Regions from separate parts of the Pseudoalteromonas sp. M8 genome, predicted to be linked through region 3. Evidence: predicted binding sites of a transcription regulator. Region 3 holds the regulator's gene; each other region holds the start of a gene.
What was found. The regulator LexA, encoded in region 3, represses DNA repair genes until DNA is damaged. The targets are predictions, from matches to a motif close to TACTGTATNNNNATACAGTA.
Positions count from the first base shown of each region.

Region 1 (4,274 bases), 1.7 Mb from region 3:
TCCAACAAGCGATTTATGATGAAATATCCCAAGGTCTTATCGCTAAAGGCAATCAATATGGGCAACGTGTGGCTGGCTTTATCAATGAAGCCTATCGTGTTCCTTATACTTTGGCGGGTGTACTATCTCATACCGCCGAGCAGGATCCTCTGAGCCGTGAACAAGTGCAAGAAATTGTCAATGGTGCGCTAAAGCAAAATCGCTTTGTGTCTTCTATGTATGCACAGTTTGAACCGAATGGTTACGATGGCAATGATGCCAGTAATCAAGGTGGTTCGAGTCACTCTGTGCCGGGCGCTGGTACCTTAGAGCTCTACTTTACTCAAGAAGCCAATGGTCCGATGCAACAAAAAGTTGAGTCGGCAGAAGAAAAATATGCCGATGCAATCAATGAGTTTGGCCTACGAGAAGCCGAGTGGTATCTGTGCGCAAAAGATAAAGTGGCGCCGTGTATCATGGAGCCCTATTTATATGAAATTTCTCCGGGCAACAAAATGCTGATGACCTCATTGACCACACCAGTCGTGGTCAATCGTCAATTTAGAGGCCTAGTGGGCGTGGATGTAAATTTGCCGATTTTCCAAACCATGGTCGACGAGCTCTCAAACTCGCTTTACTCAGGAGCCGCTAAGGTAACCTTGTTAAGTGAGTTGGGTCTTGTTGTGGGTTCTAGTCACTACAAGAATTTAGCCCGCCCACTTGCTGAGTCGACAAAGTCAGATAGGGCTGAGGTGTTAAAATCGCTGCACACAGGTTCTGGGATTAAAGAGCTTGGTGAAGACTTAGTCGTAGCGGTACCGATTAAAATTGCGTTACCAAACACCACTTGGTCTCTAGTAATCGAACTACCTAAGGCAATTGCACTTAGTTCTGCTACAACGCTGCAAAGTCAGCTGGAGGAGTCGACAAACTCCGTTGGTCGCTGGATGCTCATTATCGGTATTGTTATTGCTGTTATTGGCATTGCCATTGCGGTGGTATTAGTGAACACAATTATCGGCCCGCTTACGCATATTCAGGAGCGGGTAGAGAACTTAGCTTCTAGCGAAGGCGATTTAACGCATGAACTAGAAGTGAGTCATCATGCTGAGTTGATTGCCTTGGCACATGGCTTTAACCGCTTTACTGATAAACTACGAAAGATGATTGATGACCTCAAAGGTCTTGCTGAATCTTCCTACGAGCAGTCGCATCGAACAACAGAAGCCGCGATAAACATCAAAAACAAAGTCGCTAATCAGCACTTAGAAATAGATAGCGTAGTTACTGCAATTAACGAACTCAGTGCAACTGCTTCAGAGGTGGCTCGGGCATCGGAAAAAGCGGCTGCAAGTACGAATCAGGCCGCAGATCAAGTTCAGCAAAGCGAACAAAGCATCATTAAAACGACCGAAACGGTGCAATCAATGGCGGATCAAGTCATTGATGCAAAACAAGCGGTCGTGAAGGTATCTGAGCGCAGTGATGATATTTCTAAAATACTAGAAGTGATCAGAGCTATTGCAGAGCAAACTAATTTACTGGCCTTAAACGCAGCAATTGAAGCGGCAAGGGCAGGGGAGCAAGGGCGTGGTTTTGCGGTTGTTGCAGATGAAGTTCGAGCTTTGGCGTCAAAAACACAAGCATCGACGGACGACATTAGTAAACTAATAGATAACCTACAGAGTGAAGTCGCGAACTCAGGCCGGATCATTGAGAGCTCTGTGCAGCTAGGTGAAGACGCAGTGAGTTATTGCCAAGAATCGGCTAGGTTAATGAGTACGCTAGTTGCTGAGCTGACAAGCATTTCTAACGAAGTAACACAAATTGCTACGGCTGCGGAAGAGCAAAGTATGGTTACCGAAGAAATTAATACGAATACGACGGGCATTTCAGATGCCGCTGCTGAGCTTTCGAAGTTCGCAGATGAAGTAGAGCAAGCAGCCAGTTCAATGACGCTGATAGTCGAACAAAAACACAAGCAACTTAACTTATTAAGAACGTAAGTTTGTTGGTTTGCAAAGAGACTGGAGACAGTCTCTTTGCAGCTATGGTGTTTTTCGTCAAAATTCACTATGATAACTGTATCTATATACAGTTAAGCTAATCATGAAACTCTATATCGCAGAAAAACCCTCTTTAGGCCGAGCAATCGCCGATGTCTTACCAAAACCACATAAAAAACAAGATGGTTATATAGAAGTCGCGAATGGTGATGTGGTTTCTTGGTGTATAGGTCACCTGTTGGAACAAGCAGAACCTGAAGACTACGACGTCAAATACAAAAAATGGCACTTTCATGATCTACCAATCGTGCCGACTCAATGGCAGTTCAAAGCAAAGCCAAAAACAAAAAAGCAGCTTAGCACTTTAAAAAAGTTACTCACAAAAGCCGATGAAATCTACCATGCTGGAGATCCTGATAGAGAAGGGCAATTGCTCGTGGACGAAGTATTTCAATTTGTAAACTTGCCTGAACGGAAAAGAGCAACGATCCGACGCTTGTTGATCAGTGATTTAAACCCACAAGCTGTGAAAAAGGCATTGGCTTCGACACGTTCTAATCAAGAATTTGTTCCTTTAAGTGTATCTGCACTTGCAAGAGCTAGAGCGGATTGGCTATTTGGGATGAATTTAACCAGAGCATTTACGTTGGCCGGGCAAAAAGCGGGAGTGAATACTGTTTTGTCGGTTGGCAGAGTGCAAACTCCGGTACTTGGTTTGGTTGTTAGAAGAGATCTAGAAATAGAGAACTTTGTATCTAAACCATTTTATGAGGTGATTGCACATATCAATAAACCAAATTGGGGTGTTTTTGAAGCTAAGTGGGTACCAAGTGAAGCATGTAAGCCCTATATGGACGAAGATGGGCGTGTTCTGGTTAAGGCCTTAGCCGAAAACGTTGCGGATCGGATCAGTCAAAAGCAAGCAACAATAAATAAGGTTGAAACAAAACCAAAAAAGATAAACCCGCCGTTACCCTATAACCTTTCTTCTTTGCAGATTGACGCAAATAAGCGCTACGGTTTATCGGCTCAGCAAGTGTTGGATATTTGTCAGGCACTTTATGAGAAACATAAATTGATCACTTACCCTAGATCAGATAACCGTTATCTACCACAAGAACATTTTGTTGAAAGAGAGCAAGTCATTGCGGCTGCCGAGCACAATCAGGGAATAGAAAGTAAGTTTATTAAGTTAGCTGACATGAATCTAAAAGGAGCGTGTTGGAATGATAAAAAGGTAGAAGCGCATCACGCTATCATTCCAACCACTAAAAAGCTCCGCAGTGCTCAGCTTGGGCATAGAGAGTTACAGGTCTATCAACTCATCTCTGTACAGTATCTTGCGCAATTCTTTCACCCCTACCGCTACAACGAAACTAAAGTGGAGTTGGAGATTAGTGGTGGTCAATTCAAAGCACAAGCGAAGCAAATAACAGATCAAGGATTCAAGATACTGTTTAAAGGTCATGAGGTCGAGAAAGAAAGCCTATTGCCGGAGTTACAGGTGGGAGAGCAACTTTTATGCGAGAAAGGTGAAGTTAAAGAAAAACAAACTCAGCCGCCAAAGCATTACACTGAAGCTACCTTATTAGGTGCGATGACAGGTATTGCACGGTTTGTTTCCGATCAATCTATCAAAAAGGTATTGAAAGACACTGATGGGCTTGGCACTGAGGCGACGCGGGCCGGAATTATTGAGCTTTTGTTTAGACGGCAGTTTCTTAGACGAGAAGGTAAGACGATATATTCTACGGCGCTGGGAAAAGCATTTATTCAAACCCTACCTGAGTCACTTTCATTACCAGATAGAACTGCGCTCTGGGAGTCATTGCTCGGAAAGATCGCCAATAAGGAAACGTCGTATAATCAATTTATGCAACCGCTTTGTGATGAGTTAGGTGGATTTATTGACAGCGCTCAGTCTATCAATACGAATGCACTGAAAGGTGTTCCTGTACCTGCATTTAAAAAACGTGGTGCAAGAAAGGGGAAATTTACCCGAAAGAGAAAGCCAAGCTCTGCATAATTGTTTTCTTGGCTTGGTTGTAAATTCAGATAGTGTCACTATATCAACCATATTAATTACTCAGACAGAAAATAGAATATGAGCAATAAAATCCAACTAACCCCTGAAAACATTCAGCAAGTAATAACCGATCCAAATCCAGAGAAAGCGTTATTGCTGACCTTTTATAGCAATCAAAATCCTGAATGTGTTCAGCAAGACCAAATATTGGAGAGGATAGCGGCAGCTTATAGTGAGCATATAACCGTAGGCGTTATTGATTG
Region 1 covers NZ_CP047240.1:1,360,632-1,364,905, forward strand. Annotated here, with positions in the region: gene GSF13_RS10910 (methyl-accepting chemotaxis protein) at 1-1,985, shown strand, start outside; gene GSF13_RS10915 (DNA topoisomerase III) at 2,089-4,011, shown strand; gene GSF13_RS10920 (tetratricopeptide repeat protein) at 4,090-4,274, shown strand, end outside.
Region 1: the regulator LexA is predicted to act here: its motif matches at 2,060-2,079, upstream of GSF13_RS10915 (DNA topoisomerase III).

Region 2 (4,274 bases), 2.2 Mb from region 3:
TGGTAGGTGGATTGGGCACTTGTGTCAAGGAAAACTCACGCATCAAGGTATCGGGCGTAGTAAACCAATATTTGGTGAACGTGTCATTGGCTGGGGCGTGCATTATCTCATTGGGATTGTATTCGCCTTGGTGTTACTACTGAGCGTGGGCAAGCCTTGGTTGACTGAGCCTAGCCTTTTGACTGCGTTAGTTTTTGGCTTAATAACGTGTGTGTTTCCATTTTTTATTATGCAACCCTGCTTTGGTGCAGGGATCGCAGCATCTAAATTACCAGAGCCGAATAAGGCAAGGGTAAAAAGTATGACAACACATTTGATTTTTGGCTTTGGATTGTTTTTAAGCTCGTTTATATATGTAAGCTTGTTGTGAGATAACACAATAAAAGGTGGTGGAGGGAGCTGGATTCGAACCAGCGAAGGCTGAGCCGTCAGATTTACAGTCTGATCCCTTTGGCCGCTCGGGAACCCCTCCATCATTTGGAGCGTTTACTTTAAAAGTGGTGGAGGGAGCTGGATTCGAACCAGCGAAGGCTGAGCCGTCAGATTTACAGTCTGATCCCTTTGGCCGCTCGGGAACCCCTCCATACATTTTAAAGCGTTACAATTTGAAAGTGGTGGAGGGAGCTGGATTCGAACCAGCGAAGGCTGAGCCGTCAGATTTACAGTCTGATCCCTTTGGCCGCTCGGGAACCCCTCCGAAATTGTAACTGTTGTTTATGGTGGAGGGAGCTGGATTCGAACCAGCGAAGGCTGAGCCGTCAGATTTACAGTCTGATCCCTTTGGCCGCTCGGGAACCCCTCCTAAACAACGGCGGTGATAATAACAAAGTTTTTTTCGAAGTAAAGAAAACTACTAAAGTTTTTCGGAAAAAGGCCGATAAATTCATAATTAGCAAAATAATCGGTTGGAATACATGCAAATTGATGGCGTTTTAATCAGTGAGTCGCAATTAGGGTCCGCATTGAACATTAGTGTTCATCAGACGCGCTCTGCCGATTTTGCCATGCTGTTATCTATGCTATCAACTGATGCATTAGATTTTAGCCAATTTCACCTACCAAAATCTGAAGCTGCTGCAAAAGATAACTCAGAAGAAACACTAAAGAAGCAATTTGAAATAGGTCCACAAAAGCCGCTTGCGCCAAAAGAGTACAATATGCTTATTGGTCAGCATAACGCGCAGCTGGTATCTATGGGGGCGATGGCAACCTTGCGATTGCAAGAAAATTTAAATCCAGAACCTTTTGCCGCACGAAATGATAAAAAGCATATTCCACTCGACGTTGTAGAAAATTTGGAACCAGCGGTTAAAAGGCGTTTGGCGAGCGCGCAAGGTAAACTGGCCTTAGTTGCTGATAAGGCAATGGATGCGGCTGGTTTTTATGATCAAATTGCAACGGGTGATATGCAGAGTATGTTACGCGCGACGGCGTAACAACATTAGCTGCTTTTGCTCCTTCAAAATTGAGCAAATTTAAGACAAACTGGTATTAAACTTGTCATTTTACAGCTCTTTGCTTCGTTACTAGACTGACATAAAACGCTATGCTTATCGTGCTTCATGTCTAATACCAATTGAATTAATTCTCTAATCAATTTGAAGGGTGAAATAGCATATTAGCTTCGTTAAAAATTTCTCATTTAGAACAACTAAATAGCAAAATTTTTGCCTTGCTACTAAAGCTATTTCCCCGCTTCAAGATAGATCATTTACTTAATACAACTGGTATAAGCTAAACGGCCTTTAATCATCCTTAGCTCGTTTCAAGCCTTTTTTATTGCTTTGTATCTAATCTCTAGTTCAGACTATTTTAGCTACCGTGGCACTTTTTATACTTTTTATCACTGCCGCACGGACAGAGGTCATTTCTGCCTATCTTGGTTGTAGGCGTATCGTACAATTCACCATCTAAGTAATACCATCTGCCTGCTTCGGTAATAAAATTTGACCGCTCATGGAGTATATAGTGTGTGTTTTCTGCGATATAGTGCGCCTTAAACTCAACAACCCCCTGAGTAGCTTCTGCTACTTCTTCTAGCACTTCCAATTTTATAAAGTGTGCATAATTAGCAAATGCAGCAATATCGTCGATATTGTTTTGTGCTTGTTTAGCCTGGGCGTAGGTGTCATGAATATACTTTGCATCTTTTAAGCAGTATGCAGTATAGCGAGAGCGCATTAGTATTTGTGGACGCTCTGCGAATTTTTGTCCCTTAAGGTACGGCTCACAACATTGCGAATAGGGAAGGGATGAATTGCAATAACAAGACATAAAAACTTCAGTTTTAACAAATTTATATCCTGTTATTGTAGCTTGTTAAGCGCTTTGAAAACAGTGGATCGCAACGTCAGATACCGGCAGTTCCATTTTGTTGATAGTTTGCACTGATGCAATATCAGTCCAAATCACCACGGCAGCGAAATTACCATTGCTGATAGCACTTTTAAGTACATACTCAAGGTCGTATATGTGCTTTTGCCTAATGACGAGCAACTTACTTGCATCAACTGAAGCGCTTTCTAGTAGTGACTTGTTTGGTACATTATCGGGTGCAACGAGTAGCGTCCAGCCTTGTTTATGCTGACATTTATGTAAAACTTTAAGTAACTCTAAGCTAGCGACGATCTCATCTTCAACTATCACATTATTGATTTCGTTAAGTGTGTAATAAGTTGAATTGTTTGGCTGTAGAAGTGCATTGCTGTGTAACATAATTGTCTCACTGGTTATCTATACAGTATGTGTATACAGTAGTTTATACAGTGTGTGAATGCAAGGAAAATTGCTAGCTTTTTAATCAATATTCAAGCTTAATTTTTATTTAGTTTAAATTTTCAATATAAAACAAGTGGTTGTGATTTTTTTGAAATGAGAGCTTAATTGACGAAAGTTCAGTATGAGTAAAGCAAGGAAGTTTTCTCAGCTGCGATACAGTAGTTTTTCTACTGTATCATTTTGATCGTCGCAGAGGGAAAGCGTACGTTTACTTAAGAGAGGCTTAGCTACGCCTAGCCTACGTTTTTTTGGAGAGTCAAATTTAATTTACTGGCTAATATGCTGTAGTTGATGAATTTGCTCGTAAAGTGTTGCAGCATAGCACTGTGCATCTCTAAAGCGCTTAGTTGTAAGGAAGCGGCGTACATCTAGTAGTACCTGTTCGGCGCCTTTGTGCCCTTGGCTGCTGGCCAAACTTAACCAAGCGGCTGCATGAAAGGGGCTGGGTGGCACTCCTTGACCTTTCATAAACAACAAACCTAAAAAGAACTGTGCCTTCAAATCACCAGACATCGCCGCCAGTCTTAGCCATTTTGCCGCAAGCGGAAAAGATTTTTCTTTTAGGTAATAGAGGCCTTTTTTCAAAGCTTGGGTATTGTCGTGAAGATCTGGGAATTTTGCGTCCGCTTTTAATGGCGACGTTACAAATTCAAGCACATTCAGCAGCTGCTGTTCTAAGTCATGGTTTGCTGAGTTGTCGGTGCTATTTTGATCCATATCTTTATTCGCAATAATGTTGATAAGCAGAGTGTAGCTGAATTTTAACTATTTTGTCCGAGTTTTAAAGTGATTCGTGTTAAAATCCAACCACTTGTTCCTTAAATTTGTAATTTTAGTTATGCTCGAGCGGTTATTTTCACTGCAAGCTATGCACACCAATGTAAGAACTGAGGTGATTGCTGGCTTGACGACATTCGTTACTATGGTTTACATCGTTTTCGTAAACCCTGCAATGCTAGCAGAAGCTGGCATGGATCACGGCGCTGCTTTTGTAGCAACTTGTATCGCAGCCGCAATCGGCTGTTTTATTATGGGGCTATGGGCAAACTATCCGTTAGCGCTTGCGCCTGGAATGGGCTTAAACGCCTTTTTTACCTATGGTGTTGTGCTTGGCATGGGCTATACATGGCAAAGTGCATTAGGCGCGGTATTTATGTCGGGCTGTTTATTTCTATTTTTGAGCGTATTCAAAGTTCGCGAGTGGGTGATCCAAGCCATACCTATCGTGCTAAAGCGTGCGATCGCGGCAGGTATTGGCGCATTCTTAGCGTTAATCGCGCTAAAGAACGCGAAAATTGTTATCGCAAGCGATGCGACATTAGTACAACTTGGTGATATCACTTCTCCCGGCCCGCTATTAGCCATTGCGAGCTTTTTTGTGATTGCGGCGCTTATGTACCGTGAAGTCAAAAGTGGCGTGCTTATCAGCATTTTAATGGTAACGGGTATTGCGTGGGGGCTTGGGCTTGTAGATTATCACGGGGTTGTTGATATTC
Region 2 covers NZ_CP047240.1:1,819,962-1,824,235, forward strand. Annotated here, with positions in the region: gene GSF13_RS12855 (DUF2938 domain-containing protein) at 1-370, shown strand, start outside; tRNA gene GSF13_RS12860 (tRNA-Tyr) at 388-472, opposite strand; tRNA gene GSF13_RS12865 (tRNA-Tyr) at 499-583, opposite strand; tRNA gene GSF13_RS12870 (tRNA-Tyr) at 613-697, opposite strand; tRNA gene GSF13_RS12875 (tRNA-Tyr) at 718-802, opposite strand; gene GSF13_RS12880 (VC2046/SO_2500 family protein) at 915-1,436, shown strand; gene GSF13_RS12885 (YchJ family protein) at 1,813-2,274, opposite strand; gene GSF13_RS12890 (SulA-like leucine-rich domain-containing protein) at 2,320-2,715, opposite strand; gene GSF13_RS12895 (SEL1-like repeat protein) at 3,046-3,495, opposite strand; gene GSF13_RS12900 (NCS2 family permease) at 3,617-4,274, shown strand, end outside.
Region 2: the regulator LexA is predicted to act here: its motif matches at 2,737-2,756, upstream of GSF13_RS12890 (SulA-like leucine-rich domain-containing protein).

Region 3 (4,274 bases):
TGCAGGGAAGACTCCTGGTAGCCCAAGCCCAGTTGGTTGATGGCAAGCTGCGCAATAAGCCATGTAAGTTTGTTCCCCAACCTCCATTAACTCTTCTTTCGAAAGAGTTTGTTGCGCAACTGCCTGTGACTCCGCCTCTGCTTTTGCTTTTTCAGCTTTAGCATCGTTAAGCCAACTATCAAATTTATCAGGACTTACGGCCTCGACGACGATTGGCATAAAGCCATGATCTTTGCCACATAATTCAGCACATTGGCCTCTATAAATTCCCTCATCGTTTACCTTTGCCCATGCCTCATTTATAAATCCCGGATTGGCATCCTTCTTCACCGCAAAATCAGGCACCCACCAAGAATGGATGACATCATCCGAGGTCATCAAAAAGCGGACTTTCCTATCTGTAGGAATAACTAAATGCTTATCAACTTCAAGCAGGTAATTTTCATTTTTTTCTTTAAGATCACTAATTTCATCTTTCGAAGTAGAGAGCAAAGAATAGAACTCAACATCATGCCCCATATACTCATAGTGCCATTTCCACTGAGAGCCTGTGACCTTAATGGTCAGATCAGCCTTACTCGTGTCTTCCATAGCAATAAGCGTTTTTGTGGCTGGTATTGCCATACCAATGAGTATCAGGAAGGGAATTGCAGTCCAAAGTATTTCCACTTTGGTGCTTTCATGAAATTGCGCCGCAACAACGCCTTTTGACTTTCTGTGTTTTATAAGCGCCCAAAACATAATCCCAAATACAATCACTCCAATGACACAACATATTAGAAATATGGTCATGTGAAGCTCATACACTTGATGACTAATGTCTGTAACACCTTGCCTCATATTGTAAGCGCTGTTAGCAAGTGAGGGCATGGCGATTAGCACCGCGATGAATGCTACAACTAATCGACAAATTTTCATTTGACGTCTCCTTCAAGACAACTCGTGGTTGTCTCTTGTTATTATTGGATGACTGTCATATTGTCTATTTGTACATAGACTTACTGCACGACTATTAACCAATTAGTCAAAAAACAAACAAATTGCAAGATTTTCGAGAAGACCGACTTTAGAATCAAAACTGGGGACTATAGGGAGTAAAACGAAGAATGATGAAAAATAGTGTATAAAGATCAGAAAACTAAAAATATTACTAAATGATTAAAGTCACTATAATTATCTAACTTTCACACAGTTAGAAAAGTTAATTATTACTTTCTAAACAAAATATAGTTAAAGCAAGCGCAACTTTATATTTAACGCTACGCTCGCTCTCATAAACTACATCCAGTCTGCACTTCGGATAACACCGACAGCTAACCCTTCAATGGAGAAATTTTGATGTTCTAGATCTACTTCAATCGCTTTAAATTCTTCATTCTCAGCATGTAAAAAAACTTTCTTTCCTTTCTTTTCAAGGCGTTTAACAGTCACATCTTCTTCTACACGAGCAACTATCACTTGCCCATTTTCTGCCACTTGAGTTCTGTGAACAGCCAATAGGTCACCATCTATAATACCAATATCCTTCATGCTCATACCATTAACTCTCAAAAGGTAATCAGCATTAGGTTTAAAAAAACTAGCATCTACATTACAGTGGCTTTCTACATGTTGCTCTGCCAAAATAGGCTCACCAGCAGCAACACGACCAATAATAGGCAAACCAAGTTGTTCTGATTCATCCTCTACAAGTCGAATCCCTCGGCTTGCGCCTGGGACCATTTCGATAACTCCCTTTTTCGCAAGCGCTTTCAGGTGCTCTTCCGCTGCATTTGCACTCTTAAAACCCAAAGCATCAGCTATTTCAGCACGAGTTGGAGGCATGCCTGTATCTTTTATGAATACTTTTATTAATTCAAAGATTTGTTCTTGTCGTTTTGTTAGAGGACGCATTAACTGGTATTCCATACAGTGGTTTATTTACTGTAAGTATATACAGCTCAAAAAAAATCGCAAATGTTTCTTTCTTCGCCATATTTTAAGTGTATTTATTGATAGCATTAATTAGATCAGCATTAAACAAGAAGCTTCAGAGCATAACCTACGACTCTACGAAATAAGGATTATTAAGTTTTAGGGCTGATAAATCACCTCCTACCATTTTGCACTGTGCTGATACTGTGGTGGGAGCGCATTTACTTAGGTTTAGAAAACCTCGCGAGGCTTTTTATATCTCAAATTTCTATACCTCAAATAGCAAAAAACCCGTCGCATTGCTACAACGGGTTTTGATGTACATGGGTGTTCCACATTATTTTTGAGCCGAAACTTTCATTGTAAGCCATCGGCGGGTGAACCACCTCCCACCATGTTGCGCTGTGCTGATGCTGTGGGGGAGTGGGAGCGAGTTTACCTCGCGAGGTTTTTAAATCACACATAGCAAAAAACCCGTCGCATCTCTGCAACGGGTTTTGATGTACATGGATGTTCGAATGTCGATGAAGTTCATGGATGAACGCTTTTCATCAACCTCTTATTTGGCCCTGGCTCGCTACGAAGTAGGATGTTCTCATTTTTTAAATAGAGAGTCACATGGGTGATCCACACTATCATTGACCGGGGCCTACCCTTCGGCTGTTTTGTTTCACTTCTGAGTTTGGGTGACGAGAAACCGAAGCACCGCTTCGCAGTTCGAGGAAGTGAGCGCAAGGACGCGCGAAGGGGAGATGCTACATGGAAGTACTTTACCCCAAACAGCAAAAAACCCGTCGCATTGCTGCAACGGGTTTCTCTTATTTGGCCCTGGCGATGTTCTACTTTCACATGGGTAATCCACACTATCATCGACGCTGTTTTGTTTCACTTCTGAGTTCGGCATGGGGTCAGGTGGGTCCAAAACGCTATAGTCACCAGGAAATTCTGTTCATCAATGAAGTCTCCTTCATCAATGTAAATCTGGAAAAAGCTATTAAATTCTTTTGTCTACTTTAGTCTATTAACTTCTGTCGCTTATAAACCACTTTGGCGTTGTATGGTTAAGCCTCTCGGGTAATTAGTACGAGTTAGCTTAATGCCTCACAGCACTTCCACATCTCGCCTATCAACGTTGTAGTCTTCAACGGCCCTTCAGTTGACTCTAAGTCAAAGTGAGAACTCATCTCGAGGCCTGCTTCCCGCTTAGATGCTTTCAGCGGTTATCAGTTCCGAACGTAGCTACCGGGCAATGCAATTGGCATCACAACCCGAACACCAGCGGTTCGTCCACTCCGGTCCTCTCGTACTAGGAGCAGCCCCTCTCAATTCTCAAACGCCCACGGCAGATAGGGACCGAACTGTCTCACGACGTTCTAAACCCAGCTCGCGTACCACTTTAAATGGCGAACAGCCATACCCTTGGGACCGACTTCAGCCCCAGGATGTGATGAGCCGACATCGAGGTGCCAAACACCGCCGTCGATATGAACTCTTGGGCGGTATCAGCCTGTTATCCCCGGAGTACCTTTTATCCGTTGAGCGATGGCCCTTCCATTCAGAACCACCGGATCACTATGACCTACTTTCGTACCTGCTCGACGTGTCTGTCTCGCAGTTAAGCTTGCTTCTACCATTACACTAACCGTACGATGTCCGACCGTACTTAGCAAACCTTCGTGCTCCTCCGTTACTCTTTGGGAGGAGACCGCCCCAGTCAAACTACCCACCAGGCACTGTCCTCAACCCCGATTCAGGGGCCTAAGTTAGAACATCAACACTACAAGGGTGGTATTTCAAGGTCGGCTCCACAGAAACTAGCGTCTCTGCTTCAAAGCCTCCCACCTATCCTACACATGTAGGGTCAATGTTCAGTGCCAAGCTGTAGTAAAGGTTCACGGGGTCTTTCCGTCTAGCCGCGGGTACACAGCATCTTCACTGCGATTTCAATTTCACTGAGTCTCGGGTGGAGACAGCGTGGCCATGGTTACACCATTCGTGCAGGTCGGAACTTACCCGACAAGGAATTTCGCTACCTTAGGACCGTTATAGTTACGGCCGCCGTTTACCGGGGCTTCGATCAAGAGCTTCGCCTAAGCTAACCCCATCAATTAACCTTCCGGCACCGGGCAGGTGTCACACCGTATACGTCATCTTACGATTTTGCACAGTGCTGTGTTTTTAATAAACAGTCCCAGCCACCTGGTCACTGCGGCTCTCGTTTGCTTACAGAGCAAGTCCTTCACAAACAAGAGCGTACCTTCTCCCGAAGTTACGGTACAATTTTGCCTAGTTCCTTCACCCGAGTTCTCTCAAGCGCCTTAGTATTCTCTACCTGACCACCTGTGTCGGTTTAGGGTACG
Region 3 covers NZ_CP047240.1:4,042,553-4,046,826, forward strand. Annotated here, with positions in the region: gene coxB (cytochrome c oxidase subunit II) at 1-918, opposite strand, end outside; gene lexA (transcriptional repressor LexA) at 1,279-1,893, opposite strand; rRNA gene rrf (5S ribosomal RNA) at 2,741-2,854, opposite strand; rRNA gene GSF13_RS23055 (23S ribosomal RNA) at 2,972-4,274, opposite strand, start outside.